Regions from separate parts of the Streptomyces sp. NPDC001544 genome, predicted to be linked through region 2. Evidence: riboswitches for the same ligand, from Rfam matches in the RefSeq annotation. Region 2 holds a riboswitch; the other holds the start of a gene.

Region 1 (6,915 bases), on a different contig from region 2:
GCAGGCCCAGGAGGGCCAGGGCGACCGAGGCCGGCAGGACCGGCAGCCCGTACGTGCCGCCCTCGGCGGTGAGCAGGCCGTACGTGCCCGCGCAGACGCCGAGCAGACCGCCCAGGGTGAGGGCGGCGGTGGTACGGCGGATCCGGGCGGGGACGTCGGCGCTGCGGCCGTAACCGCGGGCGTCCATCGCGGCGGCGAGCGCGACGGACCGCTCCAACGCACCCTCCAGCACCGGCAGTCCGACCTGCAGCAGACCCCGGACGCCGCGGTCCGGTCGGCCGCGCAGCCGGCGGGCGGCACGCAGCCGCTGGGCGTCGGCGATCAGGTTCGGCGCGAAGGTGAGGGCGACGACCACGGCCACACCCGTCTCGTACAGCGCGCCGGGCAGGGACTTGAGGAGGCGGGCCGGGTTCGCCAGGGCGTTCGCCGCGCCGACGCAGATCAGCAGCGTGGCCAGCCGCAGGCCGTCGTACACCGCGAACAGAACTCCCTCGGCGGTGACCTCGCCACCCAGACGGATGCCCTGCGCCCAGTGCGGGAGCGGGACTTCGGGGAGGCCGACGAGTACGTGCGTGCCGGGAACGGGGGAGCCGAGCGCCACCGCGAACACCAGACGGATGACGAGGACGGCGAGAGCGAGCCTGGCGAAGGCGCCGTAGGAGCGGGCCCAGGGAGCGGTGCCGCGGTGGGTGGCCACCACATAACCGGACGCCGCCACGAGGAGCGCGAGGAGCAGGGGGTTGGTGGTGCGGGTCGCCGCCGTGCCCAGGCCCAGCGCCCAGAGCCACCAGGCACCAGCGTGCAGCGCGGGTGCGCTACGCGCGGCCACGGCGCCTGGCCCGCCATATCGCCGCCACGCCCAGCAGCACGACCACGCCCACGCCCACCGGCAGACCCACCGACGGGCCTTCCTGCGGTGTGCTCCCGGCCGGCTTCCCGGCGGATTTCCCGGCAGGCTTGCCGGCGGTCACCTGCTCCCCGCACCCCTTGCGGGGATACCCGGCGATCGCACACAGCAGCGCGTTCGCGTCGTACCGCAGCGGTCCGGCCGCGGCGGCCAGCGCGTCCGCCGTCGTCCCGTCGGCGGAGACCGCCGCGCAGACCGTCCGGCGGGCCGGCGGGGTCTGGCCGGAGGGGGCGTCGGAGGACGTGCCGAAGTCCAGGACCAGGGCGATGCGCTTCTTGCCCGGCCGGGCGGGCGACTTGCCGCAGATCGCGTCGAAGTCCGCGGTGCCGCGCGGACGCCGCGCGGAGGCGGAGTCCTCGCTCACCGCGAACCGGAAGCCCTGCACGTCGCCGTCGGCGGGACGCGCGGTCGACGGGCCCTGCGTGGCGTACGTCCAGTGGTCGCCGGTGCGCTCCCAGAAGGACCAGTAGCGGTAGCCGGTGGCCCGGGCCTGCCCCGCCGACGCCACGCACAGGAGGGCGGCCAGGAGCAGCGCCCCGGCACGGCGGACGCCGGTCACAGCCCCTGCTTCCTCTTGCGGCCGCTGAGCAGGAAGCCGATGCCGATGCCCGCGACGAGGCCGGTGCCGACGATCCACCACAGGCTGGTGCCCGAGTCGTGCTTCGCCGGCTTGGTCTCGCCACCGGTCGTCCGTGCCTTCGCCGTCTGCGGCGCCGGTCCCGTCGCGTCGAGCGCCCGCACCAGGTCCGTACCGCCGAAGTCGCGCGGGTCGGCGCCCATCGCGTGCGCGGCGAGGATCAGCTCGGCGTAGGCGGCGGGACCGGACTGCTTCGCCCACTGCGCGGCGTTCTTCTCCAACCAGGCGTAGGGCTTGCGCGCCTGCCTCGTCCAGCCCTGTGCGGCCAGGGCGACGACCGCGTCGGCGGTGTTGCCGTAGTCGGGCTGTGGCTTGGCGCCGGGGAGGCTGGAGGTGAGGTGGCCGGTGTCGTGCGTCTGGTCCGACAGGTACGCGGCGCCGTTGCGGGCTGTCTCCGGCGGGGTCAGCGGCTTGTCCGAGTTGGCGCAGACGTAGCCCTCCTCCGGCGCCTTCCCGGCCTCCGTCGCGAAGCCCTTGCCGAGCGCGCCCAGCACGCCGGCCGCCGTCGCGTCCGCGTTGGCCGACAACCTGCCCTTCTTGTCCGGCTGGTAGGCGAGGGCGCCGCCGCCGTCCTCGTCGCAGGGGATGGACCACTTGGCGAGCAGTTCGGCCGGCGTGCTGCCCCCGGTGCGCGGCTGCAGAGGGTCCTCGCCGGCCGCCGCGAGCGCGCCGACGACGACGGAGGTGGAGTTGGTGTCGCTGGGCGAGCCCGGCGCGTAGGGCCAGCCGCCGTCCTTGTTCTGCGTCTTCTTCAGCCAGACGACGGCCCTTTGGACCTCGCCGCCGTGCCCGCCGAGCGCGTGCAGGGCCTGGACGGCGGCGGCCGTGCTGTTGGTGTCGGCCTGAGCCTTGGTCGCCTCGCACGACTTGGCGGGATCCGGACGGTAGGTGGCGAAGCCTCCGTCGGCGCACTGCTGCCCGACCAGCCAGTCGACGGCCTCGGCGGCGGGCCGGACGCCGACCGTGCGCTGGGCGAGCAGCGCGAGGGACTGCCGCCACACGCCGTCGTACTTGGGGTCCGTGCTGCCGTACAGCCCCTTCGGGCGCGCACTCGACGGGGAGGGCGACGGCGACGCGGCCGTGGCGGGCGCGGCTGCGGCCATGACACCGACGGCGGCGATGGCCGCGGCGCTGCGGCGGACGTTCATGGGCGGTTGCTGCCTCTCCCTGGGGAGCGCGGGCAGCACGGGACACCCCGGGCGGCTCGGCTCCGTAGACCTCGACGGTGCCGTGCGCGCGGCGGGCCGCCGACGCACGTGAGTTGGTCAACGTCCGTACGGGGGAGTCCGGCTCACCGCCGACGGCGGCTCACGGTTGCGGGTCAGCGCCGGAATTGCACCGGCTTCCCCCCGTACGGGTGTGATGACGACCGGGTCACTCTACCTGGCGGTGGGCGAGGCCCGAGAGGAGCCTGTGGGCCGGGGAGGCCGGCACGGTCGGTAAGGTCGCGCCATGCTGTCAACGGGGAGACTGCTGGGTTCGGGCCGGTCGGCCGATGTGTACGAGATCGACGAGGCGTGGGTGCTGCGCCGCGACCGGGAGGGCTGGGGCGACGCGGCCGCCGAGGCGGGGGTGATGACGTACGTGCGCGAGCACGGCTACCCGGTGCCCCGCGTCCGGCCGTCCGGCTCCCGCACCGACCTGGTGATGGAGCGGCTGTCCGGGCCCACGATGCTGGCCGCCCTCCTGGACGGCTCGCTGGGCGCGGCGGAGGCCGGGACCGAACTCGCCGCGCTGCTGCGGCGGCTGCACGCCGTTCCCGGCCGGGACGCGGCCGACCCGGGCACCCGCGTCCTGCACCTGGACCTGCACCCCGACAACGTGATGCTCACCCCGGACGGCCCCCGGGTGATCGACTGGACCAACGCCGAGGACGGCCCGCCCGGCCTCGACTGGGGCATGTCCGCGGTGATCCTCGCCCAGGTCGCCGTCGGCGACGAATTGCTCGCCGAGCCGGCCCGCGCCATGCTGGCCGCGCTGCTCGCCGACCCGTCCGGGCTCACCGAGCCGGGCCTGACGGAGGCGCGGCGACGCCGCGCGGCCAACCCGACCATGAGCGCGCGTGAGGTGGAACTCCTGGGGGACGCTGAGGAGTTGGTGCGAGCGTTCGGCCGTTGACGCCCCCGGATGCCGCTCGGCTGTTCACCCGTCGCGCACTGAGGAGAAGGGCGTATGAGAGCGTTGCCCGCCGTCACCGGCCGTGACGAGTTCGACGCCCTGGTCGTCAGGACCGACTACCACGACGACCAGGCCTGGCGGGACGTGACGGCGGCGCTGACACGACCCTCGGGAGACAGGCCCCCCGAGGCAAGCGTCCACCTCGTGGACGATCCGGCCTGGGCAGGTGCGACCGTTGACGAGGTGCTGGACGCGGTCCGCGCCGACGAGAACCTGCCCGTGGTCTTCGTCGCTGACGGGACGACCATGCGGGCCGAGACCCAGGCGTTGCTGGCGGTCACCACGCTGACGCCGGAGGAGTGCGTGGACGAGGAGGACTACGAGCAACTGACCGAGTTCGGCCGTGAGTTCCGCACCGTTCCCGCAGGGGTCCACGACGTCCATGCCAACCTGAGCATCGGCAATCTGGGCTTCGAGGAGTACGCCGCATGGGCCAACGATGATCCCGAGGGGATCTACCGGGCCTGAACAGGGCTCAGGAACGACGGGTCCGGAGCCTGGTCATGCGCGCCCCGCGCATGACGCGGTGGCGGATGCGGACGCGGACACCGGTGCCGCCAGGGTCTCGGACCAGGCGGCCGGTTCAGCCGACCGCCCGGGGCGTCGGACCCCCGAAGGACAGCACGAGGACCCGGCGCTCCAGCAGCCACTCGCCCCCGACCCTGCGGAAGGTGTCCTCGTAGTTGCCGACCTGGACCGGAGGCCCGGCCGGGACGATGCCGCCGGTGTGCCCGTCGACCCGGTACGTCGAGAAGTACGAGACGCCGGTCGCGGTGTCCGGGGAGGTGACGGTGACGAGGACGTTCGACATCAGCCGGCGGGAGAGCCGGTCGGCGGGCCGTGAGCCGAAGTACTCCCGCAGCGCCTGACGGCCCACGGACCGCCGCCCGTCCCCGGGCGGGGGCCACTCCCAGCTGCCGTCCTCGGTGAACAGCTCGGCGACGGAAGCGGGTTCACCGAGGTCGAGACGGTGGACGAAGGTGTGGATGACGCGCTCGCAGGCGCGCTCGGCGAGGAGGATCTCCAAAGGGCCCATGGGCCTGTCTACCATCAGCGCCCTCGACCGGACGACCGAAATCAGACCGCCACGTACGCCACCGGCTCACTCCCCGCCACAGCCTCCGCCCGTCCCTGCTTCACCAGCCGCCGCAGGTGGGCCTCCGCCTCGGAGACCGCGATGTTCCTCGATCCGTACGGGATCTGGTCCCAAGGACGGTTCCACTCCATGCGCTCGGCCACCTGCCAGGGCGTGAGCGGCTCGGCGAGGAGGGTGAGCAGTCCGGCGAGCCGCTCCTCGTGGTGCGCGAGCAACTGCCGTACGCGGGAGGGCGCGTCGGGGAAGGCGTACTGATGGGCGGGGAGAACCTCGGCCGGGGCGAGCTCGCCGACCCGCTCCAGCGAGGCCAGGTAGTCGCCCAGCGGGTCCGTGACGGTGGCGTCGTCGGGGTCCTCGTACAGACCGATGTGCGGGGTGATCTCCGGGAGCAGATGGTCCCCGGAGAAGAGCCGGCCGCGGCCGGGGAGCCGGGCCGGGTGGTCCTCTTCCAGGTGCAGGCAGACGTGGCCCGGCGTGTGGCCCGGCGTCCACAGGGCGCGCAGGCGGCGGCCGGGTAGGTCGAGGAGCTCACCGGGCACGATCTCCCGGTCGGGAAGGGCGGGGGAGAGACCCGGCAGGGTCCGGCGGTGGGCGGTCCGAAGCGGGGCCACGTGCTCTTCCGGTGCTCCGGCGGCCGTGAGCTTGGCGGCCATGTACGTGTACCAGCGCTCGGGGCGGGTCCCCCGCGTACGGCGGACGATCGCCGCGTCGGCCTCGTGCATCGCGACCCACGCGCCGGAGACCTCCCGCACCTGTCCCGACAGTCCGTGGTGGTCGGGGTGGTGGTGGGTGATGACGACCCCGTACACCTCCGCGACCGGGACGCCCAGCGCCGCCAGGCCCGCCACCAGGGTGTCCCAGGACGCCGGGTCGTCCCATCCGGTGTCGATCAGCACCGGGCCGCGGTCGGTGCCGACCGCATACACCAGCGTGTGGCCGAGGGGGTTGTCCGGAATCGGCACCGCTATCGACCACACACCGCCGCCGTGCTCGAACGTCTTCGTCATCCGCCCTCCGCCCACCACACCGCCCACGGCCACCGCCCACTATAACTAGAACTGGTTTCAGCGAGTGCTCAAGTCGACTGACTCTGGTGGACTTTGGGCTGGCTTACGCTGATCTTCGTGCTACGGGGGCAGCTACCTCTTGCAGTGCTGACAGGCTGTGAGTCCCTGTTGCCTGGCCTGCTCCTCGGGCATCGACTCCTGGCCCAAGTAGGTTTCCCGCTTGCCGTTCAACGATGGGCAGTTGGTGTCAGTGTGGTACTTGGTTCTGTTGTCGCCGATGCGTACGTGGACAGTGCTCATGAGACCTCTCGAGTCGATTCCTGACGCCGTGTGAGCCGGGACTGCCGGGAAGCGGCACATCTTGCCGTACCGCCGCCCCTGGGCGGAAGCGCGACCACACCTTCCGAACCCGCCCCTGATCGCCGGGAAACCCCTGGTCAGGGGCATTCTCGTCTTCTTCCGTGGACTAGTTTGACCAGAACTGATATCAGTTTCTGAAACAGCGTCAGATACGGTGCGGCGGGAGGCAGTCGGCCATGACCGAGCTCGTGGAACACGGACAGCTGTTCATCGGCGGGGAGTTGACCGATCCCCTCGGCAAGGACGTCATCGAGGTCGTCTCCCCGCACACCGAGGAGGTCATCGGGCGTGTGCCGCACGCCTCGCGTGCGGACGTGGACCGGGCCGTCGCCGTGGCGCGCCGGGCGTTCGACGAGGGGCCCTGGCCGCGGGCGACGCTCCAGGAGCGGATCGAGGTCGTCACCCGTATCAAGGACGCGATCGCCGCCCGGCACGAGGAGATCGCCCGGGTGATCTCCTCCGAGAACGGCTCCCCGTACTCGTGGAGCGTCCTCGCCCAGGCGCTCGGCGCGATGATGGTGTGGGACGCGGCGATCAGGGTCGCGCGGGACTTCACGTACGAGGAGACCCGCGACGGGGTGCTCGGGAAGATCCTGGTGCGCCGCGAGCCGGTCGGGGTCGTCGCGGCCGTCGTCCCCTGGAACGTCCCGCAGTTCGTCGCCGCCGCCAAGCTCGCGCCCGCCCTGCTCACCGGCTGCACGGTGGTGCTCAAGCCGTCGCCCGAGTCGCC
Region 2 (6,915 bases):
CCTCCGCCGGCCGTACCCGCGCAGCTTCTCCCCCGCGGCCGCCAGCTGCTCCGGGGTCAGCAGGGACGGCGTCAGCCCGGGCACCGCGGAGGCCGTCAGCCACAGGCGGCACATCCATTCGAGCTGGGCGGTGCGGTCGTAGGCCTGGTCGAGGCCGGCGCCGTAGGTGATCGTGCCGTGGTTCTGCAGCAGGCAGCCGGAGCGGTCGGCGAGGGCACGGAGCATGTTCTCGGCCAGTTCCTCGGTGCCGTAGGTCGCGTAGGGGGCGACCCGGACCGGGCCGCCGAGGGTGCCGGACATGTAGTGGACCGCCGGGAGTTCGGTCACGAGGGTGGAGACGGCCGTGGCGTGCACGGCATGGGTGTGGACGACGGCGCCGGCGTCGGTGGTGCGGTAGACGGCCAGATGCATGGGCAGTTCGCTGGTGGGGACCAGCGTGCCGAGCACCTGGCGTCCGGTGAGGTCGACGCCGGTCACGTCGTGCGGCGTGAGCCGGTCGTAGGGGACGCCCGACGGTGTGACCAGCACGGTGTCGCCGACGCGTACCGACACGTTGCCGGAGGTGCCGACCACGAGTCCGTCGGCCACGGTCCGGCGGGCCGTGGCGACCAGCGCCTCCCAGGCCCGCGATTCGGCCTCGCGTACGCCTCTGCTCTCTTCAGCCATGGCGGTGATCCTGCCATCCGTGGCGCGCACCCCCACTCAGGTCCTTCACCAGGCGTTTCCGACACCTCGACGCCTATCTCAGTTCACCTTCCGTTCATCCAGGTTGCCTACGGTCAACCGACCAATGACTTCGAACGATTGCCTGGGTAAATGGAAAGCTTCTCGCTGATCCTCGCGATAGTGGTGGTAACCGCTCTCGCGTTCGATTTCACGAACGGTTTCCACGACACCGCCAACGCGATGGCCACCACCATCTCGACCGGCGCGCTCAAGCCCAAGGTCGCGGTGGCCATGTCCGCCGTGCTCAACCTTGTGGGCGCTTTCCTCTCCGTGGAGGTCGCCAACACGATCTCCAAGGGTCTCGTCGACGAGAGCGGCATCCGTCCCGAGGTCATCTTCGCCGCCCTGGTCGGCGCGATCCTCTGGAACCTGCTGACCTGGCTGGTGGGGCTGCCCTCCAGCTCCTCGCACGCCCTGATGGGCGGCCTGATCGGCGCCACCGTCGCCTCCGCCGGCATGGGCGCCGTCCACGGCGACGTGCTCGTCACCAAGGTGCTGCTCCCGGCGGTCGCGGCCCCCGTGGTCGCGGGCGTGGCGGCGATGCTCGCCACCCGGGTCTCCTACGGCATCGGCAAGAACGCCGACGGCGAGGCCACCCGCAAGGGCTACCGCGTCGGCCAGATCGCCTCGGCCGGCCTGGTGTCCCTGGCCCACGGCACGAACGACGCGCAGAAGACGATGGGCATCATCACCCTCGCCCTGGTCGCCGGCGGCTCCATCGCCCCTGACTCCGACCCTCCCACCTGGGTGATCCTCTCCGCCGGTCTCGCCATCGCGCTCGGCACCTACATCGGCGGCTGGCGCATCATCCGCACCATGGGCAAGGGCCTGACGGAGCTTCAGCCGCAGCAGGGCTTCGCCGCCCAGACCAGCGCGGCCACGGCCATCCTGGCCTCCTCCCACCTCGGCTTCTCCCTCTCCACCACGCATGTCGTCTCCGGTTCCGTGATGGGCGCGGGCCTGGGCCGCAAGGGCGGTGTGGTCCGCTGGTCCACGGCGACCCGGATGTTCGTCGCCTGGGCGCTCACCCTCCCGGCCGCCGCGCTGGTCGGCGCGCTCGCCGAGTCGGTCACCGGTCTCGGTGACTGGGGCACCGCGCTGGTACTGGTCTTCCTCGTGGCCTCCAGCGCCGCGATCTGGAAGTACTCCCGCCGCGGGGTGGTCGACGCGACCAACGTCAACGAGAGCGAGGAGCCGGCCGGCGTGGTCACCACCGCGATCGCCGTCGTCACCCCGCCCCCGGTGGGCGTGCCGGCCGAGGACCTGTCGAGCACGATCCCGTCCCCGGCGGCACGCGTCGCCGCCGACCCGGCGACCCCGCCGGCCGCCACCGTCTGACCCCGGGCACCCGGTTAGAGAAAGCAGTTCCGACATGAAGATCGACTGGGCAGCCCTCGGCTCCGTCTTCGGCGTCAGCCTCGCCGTCACCGTCGGCCTGGTGGCCCTGTTCACCCTCGGCGTCACCGGCCTCTCGCGCCGCGAGCGCGCCGCCGCCCAGGGGGACTCGGCCGGGCTCGCCGTCACCGGCGCGTACGTCTGCTTCGCGGCGTGCGCGGCGGCGGTGGCCTACGGGATCTACCTGATCATGCACAAAGCCTGATCAAAGCCTGAACAAGGCATCGAGGCTCCTCCCCGAAGTCCTCGGGGAGGAGCCTTTCGCATGCCGCCGTACCGTCCGCCACCGCGTCGGTGTGGGCCTCAGCACACTCTCCCCGTGCAGGTCAACAGCAAGTTGACGGCTCTTCCGGGGCCGTGGTGGACTTCCGGAGCCATGTACGGCGGCAGGAGAGGAAGCCGGTGCGAATCCGGCGCGGTCCCGCCACTGTCACCGGGGTAGGAAGCCCCGGGAGCCAGGAACTCTCACCGCCGGTCTAGTCGAACCAGGGCGTGGACACCCTGAGTGAGGACATATCGCCATGCTCGCTCGGCCGTTGAGGTACAGCACCAGGTCGCTGCCCGACCCCACGGCCGGCTGAGCCGATGCGTGCCGATCGCGTCTTCGCGTACGGCGCCGCCGCCGGCCTCCTCGGCGACCACCTGCTCGGTGATCCGCACCGCGGGCATCCGGTCGCCGCGTTCGGGCGGGCCGCCGCCGCCGTGGAGCGGGTGCTGTGGCGTGACCACCGGGGATGGGGCGCACTGCACACCGCGGCCTGCGTGGGTGGCGCCGCCGGTCTGGGCGCCGTCGCCGCCGCGGCCGTACGCTCCTCCCGCAGCGCCTCCGTCGCGCTGACCGCCGCCGCCACGTGGGCCGTCGTGGGCGGGACCTCCCTCGCCCGTGAGGCCCGGCGCATCGGGCGTGCGCTTCAGGCCGGGGACGTCGAGGGCGCCCGGGAGCGGCTGCCGCACCTGTGCGGCCGGGATCCGCAGGCGCTCGACGCCGACGGGATCGCCCGGGCCGTCGTGGAGTCCGTCGCGGAGAACACCTCCGACGCGGTCGTGGGGGCCCTGGTCTGGGGCGCCCTCGGCGGGGTGCCCGGGCTGCTGGGCTTCCGGGCCGTCAACACCCTCGACGCCATGGTCGGGCACAAGTCCCTCAGATACCGGCGGTACGGGTGGGCCTCGGCGCGGCTGGACGACCTCGCGGGATGGCCGGGGGCACGGCTGACGGCCGCCCTGGCGACCGTGGCGGGCGGCGACCCGCGCGGAGCCGTACGGGCCTGGCGGGCCGACGCCGGCAGGCATCCGAGCCCCAACGCCGGGCCCGTGGAGGCCTCGTTCGCGGGGGCGCTCGGCGTGCGGCTGGGCGGAACCCTGTCGTACGGGGGGCGGGTGGAGCACCGGCCGGTGCTGAACCAGGAGGGACGCACCGTCGCCGTGCCCGACATCGAACGGGCCGTACGGCTCTCCCGGCGGGTCGGTCTGCTCGCGCTCGGCGTCACCGTCGCCGCGCGCGCCGTTGTGAAGGGACGTGGGAAATGAGCGGGGGCCTCCTGGTCGCCGGTACCACCTCCGACGCGGGCAAGAGCGTCGTGACCGCCGGTATCTGCCGTTGGCTGGTGCGGCAGGGGGTCAAGGTGGCGCCGTTCAAGGCGCAGAACATGTCCCTCAACTCGTTCGTGACGCGGGAGGGCGCGGAGATCGGGCGGGCGCAGGCCATGCAGGCACAGGCGTGCCGTGTCGAGCCGACCGCGCTGATGAATCCCGTGCTGCTCAAGCCGGGCGGCGAGCAGAGCAGCCAAGTGGTGCTGCTGGGCAAGCCGGTGGGCGAGCTGAGCGCGCGCGGCTATCACGGCGGGCGGCAGCAGCGGCTGCTGGGGACCGTGCTGGAGTGCCTGGAGGAGTTGCGCGGCACGTACGACGCGGTGATCTGCGAGGGGGCCGGTTCACCCGCCGAGATCAATCTGCGCCGGACGGACATCGTGAACATGGGCATCGCGCGGAACGCGCGGCTGCCCGTGCTCGTCGTCGGCGACATCGACCGCGGGGGTGTGTTCGCCTCCTTCTTCGGGACGGTCGCCCTGCTGTCGCCCGAGGACCAGGAGCTCGTCGCCGGGTTCCTGGTGAACAAGTTCCGCGGTGACGTCTCCCTGCTGGAACCCGGCCTGGACATGCTGCAGGGGCTCACCGGACGGCGCACGTACGGCGTGCTGCCCTTCCGGCACGGGCTCGGCATCGACGAGGAGGACGGACTGAGGGTGTCCTTGCGGGGGACGGTGCGCGAGTCGAACACCGCCCCGCCCGTCGGCGAGGACGTGCTGCGGGTCGCCGTGTGCGCGATCCCGCTGATGTCCAACTTCACCGACGTGGACGCGCTGGCCGCCGAACCGGGTGTCGTGGTGCGGTTCGTGGACCGGCCGGAGGAGCTCGCGGACGCCGACCTCGTGGTGATCCCGGGGACGCGCGGGACCGTGCGGGCGCTTCAGTGGCTGCGGGAGCGCGGGCTCGCGCAGGCGATCAGCAGGAGAGCCGCCGAAGGACGGCCGGTCCTCGGGATCTGCGGCGGCTTCCAGATCCTCGGCGAGCACATCGAGGACGAGGTCGAGTCGCGCGTCGGTCAGGTCGAAGGGCTCGGAGTCCTCCCCGTCCGCGTGCGGTTCGCCCGCGAGAAGACCCTCACCCGGCCGGTGGGCGAGGCCCTCGGCGAGCCGGTCGAGGGGTACGAGATCCATCACGGGGTCGCCGAGGTGACGGGCGGCACGCCCTTCCTGGACGGCTGCCGGGTCGGCCAGACCTGGGGCACGCACTGGCACGGCTCGCTGGAGTCGGACGGCTTCCGGCGGGCCTTCCTGCGCGAGGTGGCCGCCGCCGCGGGCCGCCGCTTCGTACCGGCGCCGGACACGTCGTTCGCCGCGCTGCGCGAGGAGCAGCTCGACCGGCTCGGCGACCTGATCGAACAACACGCGGACACGGACGCGCTCTTGCGGCTCATCGAGTCGGGCGCGCCGCAAGGACTGCCCTTCATTCCACCGGGAGCGCCCGCATGAGCACAGTGCTGTTGTTGTCGACCGCCGACACCGATCTGCTGGCGGCCCGGGCCTCCGGCGCGTCCTACCGGATCGGCAACCCGACCCGGGTGGACGTCGAGGCCGAGCTGCCGTCGCTCCTCGCGGGCGCCGACATCGCCGTCGTACGGCTGCTCGGCGGCAAGCGGGCCTGGGAGGACGGACTGGCCGCGCTCAGGACGTCCGGCGTCCCGACCGTGCTGCTCGGCGGAGAGGCCGTGCCGGACGCCGAGTTGATGGCCGAGTCGTCGGTGCCCGCCGGTGTGGTGGCCGAGGCGCTGAAGTACCTCGTGGAGGGCGGCCCGGAGAACCTGACCGAGCTGGCCCGGTTCCTGTCCGACACCGTGCTGCTGACCGGTGAGGGCTTCGTCGAGCCGCGGAAGATGCCGGAGTACGGCGTGCACGGCTCGCGCACGTTCCAGGACGGCCGCCCGACCGTCGGCGTGCTCTTCTACCGCGCCCACGAGCTGAGCGGCAACACCGCCTTCGTGGACACCCTGTGCGACGCGATCGAGGCGCGCGGCGCCAACGCCCTGCCGGTCTACTGCGGTTCGCTGCGCGGCGCCGACGCCGGGCTGTACGAGATCCTCGGCCGGGCGGACACCCTGGTGGCCACCGTGCTCGCCGCGGGCGGCACGCACGCCTCGCAGGCCTCCGCGGGCGGCGACGAGGAGGCGTGGGACATCGGGGCGCTGGCCGGGCTGAACATCCCGGTGCTGCAGGGGCTCTGCCTCACCTCGTCGCACGCGGCCTGGGACGAGTCCGACGCCGCCCTCTCCCCCATGGACGCGGCGATGCAGGTCGCGATCCCGGAGTTCGACGGGCGACTCATCACGGTGCCGTTCTCCTTCAAGGAGCAGGGCCCCGACGAGGTGCCGGTGTACGTGGCGGACCCCGAGCGGGCGGGACGGGTCGCCGGGATCGCCGTACGCCACGCGCAGTTGAAGCACAAGGCCAACGCGGACAAGAGGATCGCGCTGGTCTTCACCGCCTACCCGACCAAGCACTCCCGGGTCGGCAACGCGGTCGGTCTGGACACCCCGGCGTCGGCGGTACGGGTGCTGGACGCGCTCCGTGACGCCGGGTACGGCCTCACCGAGTACCCCGACAACGGGGACGAGCTGATCCACCGCCTCATCGAGGCCGGCGGGCACGACGTCGAGTGGCTCACGGAGGAGCAGCTTGCCGCCGCGCCCGCGCGCGTGCCGCTCGCCGACTACCGGGCGTGGTTCGACAAGCTCGACCCGGAGCTGAAGGACGCCATGCTGGAGGCGTGGGGCGAGCCCCCGGGGTCCCTCTACGTCGACGGCGACGACATCGTCCTCGCCTCCCTCCGGTTCGGGAACGTCGTCGTCATGATCCAGCCGCCGCGCGGCTTCGGCGAGAACCCGATCGCGATCTACCACGACCCCGACATGCCGCCGTCGCACCACTACATGGCCGCGTACCGCTGGCTGGAGAACAGCTTCGGCGCCGACGCGATCGTGCACATGGGCAAGCACGGCACGATGGAGTGGCTGCCCGGCAAGGGCCTCGGGCTGTCCGGCGGCTGCGCGCCGGACGCGGTCCTCGGCGACCTGCCGCTGATCTACCCGTTCATCGTCAACGACCCCGGCGAGGGCACCCAGGCCAAGCGGCGCGGGCACGCCACGGTCGTCGACCACCTGGTGCCGCCGATGGCCCGCGCCGACACCTACGGCGACCTGGCCAAGCTGGAGCAGCTCCTCGACGAGTACGCGCTCGT

The links. A riboswitch is a leader RNA that binds a small molecule or an ion and turns the genes downstream of it on or off. The one in region 2 is predicted to bind cobalamin.
Region 1: another riboswitch for cobalamin. It lies ahead of ACFY0F_RS02885 (prenyltransferase/squalene oxidase repeat-containing protein); the one in region 2 lies ahead of ACFY0F_RS36420 (cobalamin biosynthesis protein).

Annotation. Positions count from the first base shown of each region.
Region 1 is NZ_JBIAVN010000001.1:650,577-657,491, forward strand. It holds gene ACFY0F_RS02875 (CbiQ family ECF transporter T component) at 1-829, opposite strand, end outside; gene ACFY0F_RS02880 (SCO2322 family protein) at 816-1,466, opposite strand; gene ACFY0F_RS02885 (prenyltransferase/squalene oxidase repeat-containing protein) at 1,463-2,692, opposite strand; cobalamin riboswitch at 2,804-2,934, opposite strand; gene ACFY0F_RS02890 (phosphotransferase) at 2,997-3,662, shown strand; gene ACFY0F_RS02895 (DUF6924 domain-containing protein) at 3,717-4,190, shown strand; gene ACFY0F_RS02900 (nuclear transport factor 2 family protein) at 4,306-4,758, opposite strand; gene ACFY0F_RS02905 (MBL fold metallo-hydrolase) at 4,800-5,825, opposite strand; gene ACFY0F_RS02910 (aldehyde dehydrogenase) at 6,362-6,915, shown strand, end outside.
Region 2 is NZ_JBIAVN010000024.1:58,029-64,943, forward strand. It holds gene ACFY0F_RS36405 (class II aldolase/adducin family protein) at 1-666, opposite strand, end outside; gene ACFY0F_RS36410 (anion permease) at 817-2,064, shown strand; gene ACFY0F_RS36415 (hypothetical protein) at 2,099-2,326, shown strand; cobalamin riboswitch at 2,466-2,606, shown strand; gene ACFY0F_RS36420 (cobalamin biosynthesis protein) at 2,707-3,648, shown strand; gene ACFY0F_RS36425 (cobyric acid synthase) at 3,645-5,153, shown strand; gene cobN (cobaltochelatase subunit CobN) at 5,150-6,915, shown strand, end outside.